Regions from separate parts of the Micromonospora sp. NPDC005979 genome, predicted to be linked through region 1. Evidence: riboswitches for the same ligand, from Rfam matches in the RefSeq annotation. Region 1 holds a riboswitch; the other holds the start of a gene.
The links. A riboswitch is a leader RNA that binds a small molecule or an ion and turns the genes downstream of it on or off. The one in region 1 is predicted to bind cyclic di-AMP.
Positions count from the first base shown of each region.

Region 2: it holds a riboswitch for cyclic di-AMP, as region 1 does, so the genes downstream of both, ABZ272_RS08045 (hypothetical protein) here and ABZ272_RS12170 (transglycosylase family protein) in region 1, are expected to answer to the same signal.

Region 1 is NZ_JBEXUR010000006.1:46,612-51,764, forward strand. It holds gene dinB (DNA polymerase IV) at 1-839, shown strand, start outside; gene ABZ272_RS12165 (hypothetical protein) at 943-1,299, shown strand; gene ABZ272_RS12170 (transglycosylase family protein) at 1,375-2,043, opposite strand; cyclic di-AMP (ydaO/yuaA leader) riboswitch at 2,043-2,213, opposite strand; gene htpG (molecular chaperone HtpG) at 2,436-4,352, opposite strand; gene ABZ272_RS12180 (SDR family oxidoreductase) at 4,544-5,153, shown strand, end outside.
Region 2 is NZ_JBEXUR010000003.1:404,373-409,525, reverse strand. It holds gene ABZ272_RS08050 (carbonic anhydrase) at 1-229, shown strand, start outside; gene ABZ272_RS08045 (hypothetical protein) at 289-1,311, opposite strand; cyclic di-AMP (ydaO/yuaA leader) riboswitch at 1,315-1,446, opposite strand; gene ABZ272_RS08040 (YibE/F family protein) at 1,613-2,971, opposite strand; gene ABZ272_RS08035 (heavy metal translocating P-type ATPase) at 3,285-5,153, shown strand, end outside.

The DNA of each region.
Region 1 (5,153 bases):
CGGCCGACATCGCCCAGCGGCTGCGCCGGGAGGTCCGCGACCGGGTCGGCCTGCCGATCACGGTGGGCGTGGCCCGGACGAAGTTCCTGGCGAAGGTCGCCAGCGGAGTGGCGAAGCCGGACGGGCTGCTTGTTGTCGCCCCCGACGCCGAGACGGCGTTCCTGCACCCGCTGCCGGTGGAACGGCTCTGGGGCGTCGGCCCGGTCACCGCCGCGAAGCTTCGGGACCGCCGGATCCGCACCGTCGCGGACGTGGCCCGGCTCGGCGAGGCCGCGCTGGTGTCCCTGCTCGGGGCGGGCGCCGGCCGACACCTGCACGCTCTCGCCCACAACCGGGACCCCCGGGCGGTGCAGGTGGGCCGCCGCCGGGGCTCGATGGGCGCGCAGCACGCGTTGGGGCGTACCCCCCATGCGCCGGCGGAGCTGGACGCCATCCTCGCCGGCCTGGTCGACCGGGTCACCCGGCGGATGCGGGCGGCCGGACGGTCCGGACGCACCGTGGTGCTGCGGCTACGTTTCGGCGACTACACCCGCGCCACCCGCTCGCACACGGTGCGCAAGGCGACCGCGGACACCACCCCGCTGCTCGCCGCCGCCCGGACACTGCTGCGGGCCGCCCTACCGGAAATCGACCGACGTGGTGTCACCCTGCTCGGCGTCTCGGTCGGCAACCTGGACGACAACCCGGTGCAGCCCGAACTGCCGTTCCAGGCCGACACCGGAGCCGACCTGGACGCCGCCGTGGACGCGGTCCGCGACCGCTTCGGCTCGACGGCGCTCACCCGGGCGGTGCTGCTCGGCCGCGCTCCCGGTGTCGAGATGCCGCTATTGCCGGACTAGAACGCCCTGGTTGCTGCGACCGGAGACACATCACAGCAGGTCGGCGGTTTAGCCGACCGCACACAGGTGAAATCTTGAGGGGAATGCCTGACGAGGGGGGCCCATGTCCGACGAGACCAGCAACCGACCGAGCCGTAGCGCCGAACGCCCGGACGACGTGACCGACCCGCTGCTCTGGCAGCTCGCGGTCGACGTGCTCGAGGCCCACGAGGCCGACGACGAGGGTCACTGCCGCAACCTCCAGTGCGCCGGGCAGTCCTGGCCGTGTGCGGCGCGTACGACCGCCGAGCAGTCGTTGCGACTTGCCCGCAGCACCTCCGACTCGGTCGAGACGGCCATCGACGGTGGCGGGCGCGGCACCGGCTGGCCGGCCGAGGCCGCCGCACCGGCGCAGCGCTGGGGCTGGAACGGCGACGTGATGGCCCGCCGCGAGGCGAGGTCGGCCGCCTCGGCGGCGTGACCCGTCCCGCGAGGACAGCGCCAGACGAACGAACGCTCGGCCGGTGACCCGGCCGAGCGTTCGTCGGTACCTACGTCAGAGAGCGAGCCGCTGCCCCGGGAAGATCAGGCCCGGGTCCGCGCCGATCAGCTGACGGTTGCGCTCGTACAGGGCCTGCCAGCCGCCGCCGCGGGGGTGCCGCTCGGCGATCTCCGACAGGGTGTCCCCCGGCGCGACCACGTACGTGTCGCCGCTGGCCGCCGGGGCGGTCCGCTCGTGACCACGGGTGGCCGGCTGGTCGCCGCGGGACGGCCGCTCCTTGCCGGAGGTGGACGTCGACGACTTGGAGGTCGACTTCGTCGGGGACTTCGCGGTGGACTTCGTCGAGGTACCGCCCGACGAACCGCCCTTGCGGCCGCAGGTCGGCCACGCGCCGATGCCCTGCCCGTCGAGCACCTTCTCGGCGATCGCGATCTGCTCGCCACGGCTGGCCAGGTCGGCGCGGGCGGCGTACTTCTTGCCGCCGTAGCCGGCCCAGGTGCCCTGGGAGAACTGCAACCCGCCGTAGTAGCCGTTCCCAGTGTTGATCTTCCAGTTGCCACCGGACTCGCACTGGGCGATCGCGTCCCAGTTGACACCGGCCTGGGCCGGCGCCGCCGGGCCGAAGAGGGCGACGGCGCCGGTGACCGCGCCGACCGCCAGGGTACCGACGGCGACGCGGCGGGTGGTGACCCGTCGATGACGGGGGGTGTACGTAGACGTCATGGATCGTTCCTCCACGCCGGCGAGGTGAGCTGTCGGGTTCGGGCCGAGGAGCCCGGCCGCGCGCTGGCGGCTTCACCCCGAGGTGACATGCACCGAGGAACGTTGGGTCCCCCGCTCCTGCCCGGGTTCTGTTTCCGACGACCGGGGGCAGGATTAGGCGTTGCCGGTCGCGGCGTCCACGGTGGTGGACCCGACCGACGGTAGGCACGGTGGGTGACCGTCGCCCAACGCTTGTGAAGTTGTTCACCGGCTCACGCGGGGCGCTCCGGCCAGCGGTTGCGGACGACGTCCACCTGTGCACTGACCATGATGGACCGTTTCCGATCAGGTCCGACGTCCGCGTCCCGACCGGCCGGCGGACCCTCGGATCGGGGGCCGCCGGCCGGGGACAATCAGAGGGTGCGCGCCAGCCGGTCGGCGAGGGTACGGGTGAACCGGGCCGGGTCGGCCAGCTCGCCGCCTTCGGCGAGGACCGCCAGGCCGTACAGCAGCTCGGCGGTCTCGGTCAGGGCCGGGCCGGAGTCGCCCTGCTCGTGGGCCTTGCGCAGCCCGGCGACCAGCGGGTGACCCGGATTGATCTCCAGGATCCGCTTGGTCGAGGGGACCTCGTGCCCCATCGCCCGGTACATCTTCTCCAGCGTCGGCGTGAGGTCGTGCGCGTCACCGACCACACAGGCCGGTGAGGTGGTCAGCCGCGAGGACAGGCGGACCTCCCGGACACTGTCGGCCAGGGTCGTGCCCAGCCAGTCCACCAGCGCGGCGAACTCCTGCCGCTGCTGCTCACGCTCGGCCTCGGCCTGCTGCTTCTCCTCGTCGGTGTCCAGGTCGACCTGGCCCTTGGCGATCGAGCGCAACGGCCGGCCGTCGTACTCGCCGACGCGCTCGACCCACACCTCGTCGACCGGGTCGGTGAGCAGCAGCACCTCGTGGCCCTTGGCCCGGAACGCCTCCAGGTGCGGGGAGTTCTCGATGGTGGTCCGGGAGTCGCCGGTGGCGTACCAGATATCGGTCTGGCCGTCCTTCATCCGCGACACGTAGCCGGCCAGGTCGGTGGGCTCCGCCGCGTCGTGGGTGGACGCGACCGACAGGATCTCCAGCAGGGTGTCGCGGTTGTCGGCGTCGTCGATCAGCCCTTCCTTGACCACCGCGCCGAACTCGGTCCAGAAGGTGCGGTAGCGCTCGGCGTGGTTGGCCTTGAGGTCCTTGACGGTGGCGAGGACCTTCTTGACCAGGCGGCGGCGGACGATCTGGATCTGCCGGTCCTGCTGGAGGATCTCGCGGGAGATGTTCAGCGACAGGTCGTGGGCGTCGACGACACCCTTGACGAAGCGCAGGTAGGTGGGGACCAGCGCCTCGCAGTCGTCCATGATGAACACGCGCTTGACGTAGAGCTGCACGCCACGGCGGCCCTGCGGGGAGAACATGTCCAGCGGGGCGTGGCTGGGCAGGAACAGCAGCGCCTCGTACTCGAAGGTGCCCTCGCCCTTCATGTGCACGACCTCGAGCGGGTCGGCCCAGTCGTGGCTGACGTGCTTGTAGAACTCGTTGTACTCGGCGGCGTCGACCTCGTCGCGGGGACGCGCCCACAGCGCCTTCATCGAGTTGAGGGTCTGCACCTCGCTGGTGGGCGGCTCGCCCTCGGCGCCCGAGCGCTCGACGCTCATGCGGATCGGCCACGCGATGAAGTCGGAGTAGCGCTTGACGATCTCGCGGATCGTCCACTCGGCGGTGTAGTCGTGCAGGTTGTCCTCGGTGTCGGCCGGCTTGAGGTGCAGGGTCACCGAGGTGCCCGCCGGCGCCTCGTCGACGGACTCGATCGAGTAGGTGCCCTCGCCGGTGGACTCCCAGCGGGTGCCGCCGGTCTCGCCGGCCTTACGGGTCAGCAGGGTGACCCGGTCGGCGACCATGAACGCGGCGTAGAAGCCGACGCCGAACTGCCCGATCAGTTCCTGCGAGGCGCGGGCGTCGGCCGACTCGCGGAGCTGGCGCAGCAGCTCGGCGGTGCCCGACTTGGCGATCGTGCCGATCAGCCGGACCACCTCGTCACGGGTCATCCCGATGCCGTTGTCCCGCACGGTCAGCGTGCGCGCGTCCCGGTCGACCTCGATGGCGACGTGCAGGTCGTCGGTGTCGGCGACGAGGTCCTTGTCGACGAGCGTCGCCAGCCGCAGCTTGTCCAGGGCGTCGGACGCGTTCGAGATGAGTTCCCGCAGGAAGACGTCCTTGTTCGAGTAGATCGAGTGGACGACCAGCTGGAGGAGCTGACGCGCCTCGGCCTGGAACTCCAACGTCTCGGCCTGGTTGCTCACACCGTCTCCCTTCTCGGCTCGTACGGAGGTTCGCGCAAAGGATACGAGTCGTCACGGGCGCAGGTGTGTGCGCCTCCGGGTCGTATTCCCGATTCCCGTCCGTCCGTCGCGTGACCTACCTGACTTTGCTTAACAGAAGTCAGCCGGATAACGTTCCGGTCGAGAAGCCGCCACGAACCCTGGAGCACTCCATGAAGATCGCTGGAAGCACCGCCCTCGTCACCGGCGCCAACCGGGGCTTCGGCCGGCACCTGGCCGCCGAGCTCGTCGCCCGCGGAGCCACGGTCTACGCCGGCGCGCGCAACCCGGACAGCGTCGACCTGCCCGGCGTGACGCCGGTCCGGCTGGACATCACCGACCCGGCCTCGGTGGCCGCCGCCGCGAAGCTGGCCGGCGACGTGAACCTGCTGGTCAACAACGCCGGCATCGACAGCCGGGCGGACCTGCTCGAGGGTGACCTCGACCTGATCCGGCTCGAGCTGGAGACGCACTACGTCGGCAACCTGTCGATGATCCGGTCCTTCGCGCCGGTCATCGCCGGCAACGGCGGCGGAACCATCCTCAACGTCCTGTCCGTGCTGTCCTGGGTGAATTTCCCCCTGCACGGGTCGTACGGCGCGGCGAAGTCGGCCGAGTGGGCGATGACCAACGCGCTGCGCCTCCAGCTCGCCGAGCGGGGCGTCCGGGTCGCCGGCCTGCACGTCGGCTACATGGACACCGACATGGCCGCGACGGTCACCGGCCCCAAGTCCGACCCGGCGGAGATCGCCCGGATCGGCGTCGACGGCATCGAGGCCGACG
Region 2 (5,153 bases), on a different contig from region 1:
AGCCGCGGCCGAGGGCGTGCACGACATCGACGGCATCGTCGACATCCACATCGCGCAGACCGTCGAGACGCTGCTCGGGCAGTCGCCCGTGCTGGCCGACGAGGTGGCGCGGGGGCGGTGCGCGGTGGTGGGGATGTCGTACCGGCTCGCCGCCGGGGCAGTACGACCCGTGACGTCCGTACCGGCCGGCGACGCCTCGGACGACTCGGCGGCCACCACCGCCGCCTGACCCGCGACGAGGGCCGCCCCGCTCGACGCGGGACGGCCCTCGAACTGCTGAACGTCGAATCAGAGCAACGACATGTGTACGTGGTCGGTGTGGTTCGACGGCCCGCTGTACGACTTCCAGCCGGTCGCCGGGAACCAGATCTGCCGGTTCCAGATCACGTAGTAGATGCCGAGCCGGTCGGCGTTGCGGATGAGGAACGCGGCCACGTTGTTGCCGTACATCCGGGTGTCGTCGTTGTGCCACGGGCTGAAGCCGCTCTTCTGCAACGACCAGTCACAGGCGCGGCCCTTCGGGTGCTCGTACGGTCCGCCGTTGCGGTGGCAGCCCACGAACCGGTTGAATCCGGCCCGCTTGACCTCCTTGTACGCGTGCAGCGTGCGCGGCGTGACGCAGCCGGAGGTGGTGGGGTCGTCCTCGCTGCACGACTGCGCCTTCCAGTCGCCGTCGGCGGTGCGACCCGGGCCGATCCGGGCGACCGGGGAGGTGGCGTCCACCAGGCCGCCGGTGAAGCCCTTGCCGCCGACCAGCGCGAGCGCCTTGTCCGCGTCGCGCTTGTCCTTCGCCATCAGCGCGGTCTGCTTCTGCTGCTCCCGGACCTCGGCGTCGAGGGCCAGCTTGGCCTGCTCGGCGCGGGACTTCACGGCGTTGACCTCGGCGAGCTTCTTCTCGTTGACCATGTTCATCTCGTCGAGCGCCGCGGCCCGCTGGACGAACGAGTCCGGGGCGTCGGCCTCCAGCAGCATCGCGATCGCGCCGACCCGTCCGGTCCGGTACGACTGAGCGGCGATCTGCGCGACCTGCGGGGCCAGCGCGGCGAGGTCGGCCTTCGCCCGGTCGACCTCGGCCGCCAGTTCGAGCTGCCGCTTCTTGGACTTGTCCAGTTTGGACTTGGCCGCCACGTAGTCCCGGTTGGTCTGCTCGATGACGTCGGTGAGCAGCTTGGGCTCGTCGCCGTCCTCCTCGTGCCCGGACGGGGTGGGGGTCGTCGGGGCGGCGTGGGCCGGGAGGGGTCCGGCGAGCACGGTCAGCGCAGCGAACACGGCCACCACAGGTGTCAACCAGCGGCGTAGGGGTGCCGTCACAATCTTCCCTTCCGTCGACCGCCGACCGGGTTAGCTGACGGGTTCGGGGCGGAAGTGGCCCCTACCGCTGTCGCGGATTCACCCCAGGTACCTGGGTCCCCGGCTCGCCGGTTGGCGATTGGGCGGTGGCACCGCAGGCGCCGCTGCGCGCCTTCGTCGGTGACCGGCAGCGAGGTTACCCGAGAGTCCACCGCCTGAGCTACGTCCTGATGCCGACTAAAAGCGTCATTTCGCCATGGCGTTGAGTGACCAGTGACGCGGTTCTCAGGGCGGGTGCCCGATCCGGTCACGCTGAGGAGTGTCACCATGCCGTATCCGTGCTCCTGTTCGGCTCTGGCCACCCGGTGGTGGCGGTGGATGGGGGTGTGCTCCGCTGCGGATCGGGCCCGTCGGCCCGACCCGCAGGCGGGGAACTGAGGGCGGCAAGCGCCTCCGTACGGTCCGCGCGGGGGCGCGGTGGCGGGGCGTCCGCGTCGGCCGGGGCCGTCGATCCGGCCGCGGTCACCACCGCCGCCAGCCCGGTGGTGAGGGGTACGGCGGCGATCAGGCCGAGCGTGGCGACCGCGCTGCGGACGATCTCCTGGGCGAGGAACTCGCTGGTCAGGATCTGCCCGACGGGACGCGAGTCGGCGGTGAGCAGGAGCAGCAGCGGCAGTGACGCGCCCGCGTACGCCAGCACGATGGTGTTGACCGTGGAGGCGATGTGCGCCCGGCCGACCCGGGTGGCGGCCCGGTAGAGCTGTCGCCGACCCAGCCCGGGGTTGGCGTTGGCCAGCTCGGTGACGGTGGCGGCCTGGGTGACGGTCACGTCGTCGAGTACCCCGAGTGAGCCGATGATGATCCCGGCGAGCAGCAGGCCGCGCAGGTCCACATCCGCCTGGAACATCGAGAGCGTGGTGGCGTCCTCGCTGCCGAAGCCGGTGAGCCGGGTGGCGGCGGTGGCGATGGTCGCGAGGACGCCGGTGAGCACCAGACTGCCCAGGGTGCCGAGGACCGCGACGGAGGTCTGCGCGGTCACTCCGTGTGTCAGGTAGAGCACCACGAACATGATCAGGGCCGCGCCGACCACCGCCACCAGCAGCGGTGACCGGCCCGCGCCGATGGCCGGCAACACGAAGGTGAGCAGGATGGCGAAGCTGGCGGCCAGGCCGGCGAGCGCGGCCAGACCCCGCCACCGGCCGAACGCGACGATGGCGGCGGCGAAGACCACCACGAGCCACACCAGTGGCGCCCCGCGCTGGTGCTCGGCGATGTTCCAGGTGCTGATGGTGGGATCGGTCGGATCGGTCAGCTCGACCAGGACGACGTCGTCGCCCACCTCGACCCGAGGCGCTCCGGGCCCGGCGGGGACGGGCGTGCTCACCTGCCGGTCGGCGCGCGGCCCGTCTTCGAGGAGTACGTCCACCGTGCCGCACGGCCCGCTGCTCGGCGTGCCCTCCGGGCTCGTCGAGGGCGGGCACGGTTCGGTCACCACCCGGGTCACCGTGCCGTGGTGGCGCGGCAGGTCCGCGCCACCGCCGCTCTTCGGTGCGCCGTCCCGGGGCCACAGCACCACGGCGGCGACGACGGTGGCCACGAAGAGCGGCACCACCGTCGCGACGAGGATCCGTCGTACCCGGGGCGGGGCGGGACGAGCGGAATGGCTGTGGTCGGAACCCAATGCGAGACTCCCAACGATCCGGTGCGGGGTACGTGCCGGCGGCCCGTGCGGTTCAGTTCCGCCGGACGAACGCGGGCACGAGCGCGTCGGTTCGCCGCCTGACGACCCGACAATCACAGAGAGTGATGAAGTGGCCCGGTCGGCGCCGTACGGGGCCGCGCCGTGGCGGCGCCGTCGCCCGTCTCGGTGGCGGGATCCGATGGGTCATCGCCGGACGATGCTAACCAGCGTGCCTGGAGGTCGCAGGTTGTGTGGACGTGTCGGGGGAGTCGAACCGCTGACACCGCCCCGGGCGCGGCGGGATGGTGGAGTCATGCCTGAGCCATCCACCGAGCACCGACAGCACGACGGGCACGCCGAGCACGACAAGCACGCCGGGCACGACAAGCACGACAAGCACGCGGGGCACGACCCGGCCATGTTCCGTCGCCGGTTCTGGGTCTGTCTGGTGCTCACCGTTCCGGTGGTCCTGACCAGTGACCTGGTGGTGGACCGGCTCGGGCTCCGGCTGGACGTGCCGGGTCGTTCCTGGGTGGGGCCGGTGCTCGGTTCGGTGGTGTTCCTCTGGGGTGGCTGGCCGTTCCTGGTCGGCGCGGTACGGGAGATCCGGGACCGCGCGCCGGGCATGATGCTGCTGGTCGCGATGGCGATCACCGTGGCGTACACCGCGTCGCTGGCGACCAGCCTGGGTGCCTTCGACCTGGACTTCTGGTGGGAGTTGGCCGCACTGGTCACCATCATGCTGCTCGGGCACTGGCAGGAGATGAAGGCCATCGGGCAGGCCCGTGGGGCGCTCGCGGCCCTGGCGGCGCTGCTGCCCGACGAGGCCGAGCGGGTGGCGGCGGACGGGCGGGTCGAGCGCGTACCGGTCGACGGGCTGCGGGTCGACGACGTGGTGCTGGTCCGACCCGGGGGTCGGGTTCCGGCCGACGGCCGGGTGGTCGACGGTGACGCGGAGTTGGACGAATCGATGATCACGGGCGAGTCGCGTCCGGTCGCCCGGTCGGCGGGCGATCGGGTGGTGGCCGGCACGGTCGCCACCGATTCGGCGATCCGGGTCCGTGTCGAGGCGCTGGGCGACGAGACCGCGCTCGCGGGCATCCAGCGCATGGTCGTGCAGGCGCAGCGCTCGGGCGGGCAGGCTCAACTGCTCGCCGACCGGTTCGCCGCCGCGCTGTTCTACGTGGCCGCCGGTACCGCCGTGCTCACCCTGGTGGTCTGGACCGCGCTCGGTGAGCCGGACGAGGCGGTGGTGCGTACCGTCACCGTTCTGGTGATCGCCTGCCCGCACGCGCTCGGCCTGGCCATCCCGCTCGTCGTCGCGCTCTCCACGGCGCTGGCGGCACGAAGCGGGATCCTGGTGAAGGATCGGCTCGCGTTGGAGCGGATGCGGTCCGTCGACGCGGTGCTGTTCGACAAGACCGGCACGCTGACCCGGGGCGAGCACGCGGTCACCGACCTGGTGACGGCCCCCGGCGTGGGCCGCGACGAGGCGTTGCGGATCGCCGCCGGTGTCGAGTCCGACAGCGAACATCCGCTGGCCCGGGCGATCGTGGCGGCGGCCGGGCCGGGTGGGCCGGCCCGGGCCGCCGGCTTCCGCTCGCTTCCGGGCCGCGGGGTGCGGGCCACCATCGACGGTACGGAGTACGCGGTGGGCGGGCCGGCCCTGCTGCGTGAGCGGGGTGGACCACTGCCGGACGAGCTGCGGGAGGCGACCGGGCGCTGGTCGTCACGAGGAGCCGTGGTGCTGTATCTCCTGCGGTTGCCGGACACGGTGCTCGGGGCGTTCGCGCTCACCGACGCGGTACGCCCGGAGGCCCGCGAGGCCATCGCCGAGCTGCGGGCGGATGGCGTCCGCACCATCGCCATGATCACCGGGGACGCGCGGTCGGTGGCCGAATCGGTCGCTGCCGACCTCGGCTTCCGGGCCGGGGTGGACGAGGTCTTCGCCGAGGTGCTGCCGGCCGACAAGGACAGCCGGGTGGCGGAACTCCAGCGGCGCGGGCTGACCGTGGCGATGGTCGGTGACGGGGTGAACGACGCGCCGGCGCTGGCCCGCGCCGACGTGGGCATCGCGATCGGGGCGGGCACCGACGTCGCGATCGAGTCCGCCGGGGTCGTGCTGGCGTCGTCCGATCCGCGCGGCGTCGGGGCCGTGGTCCGGCTCTCCCGGGCGTCGTAC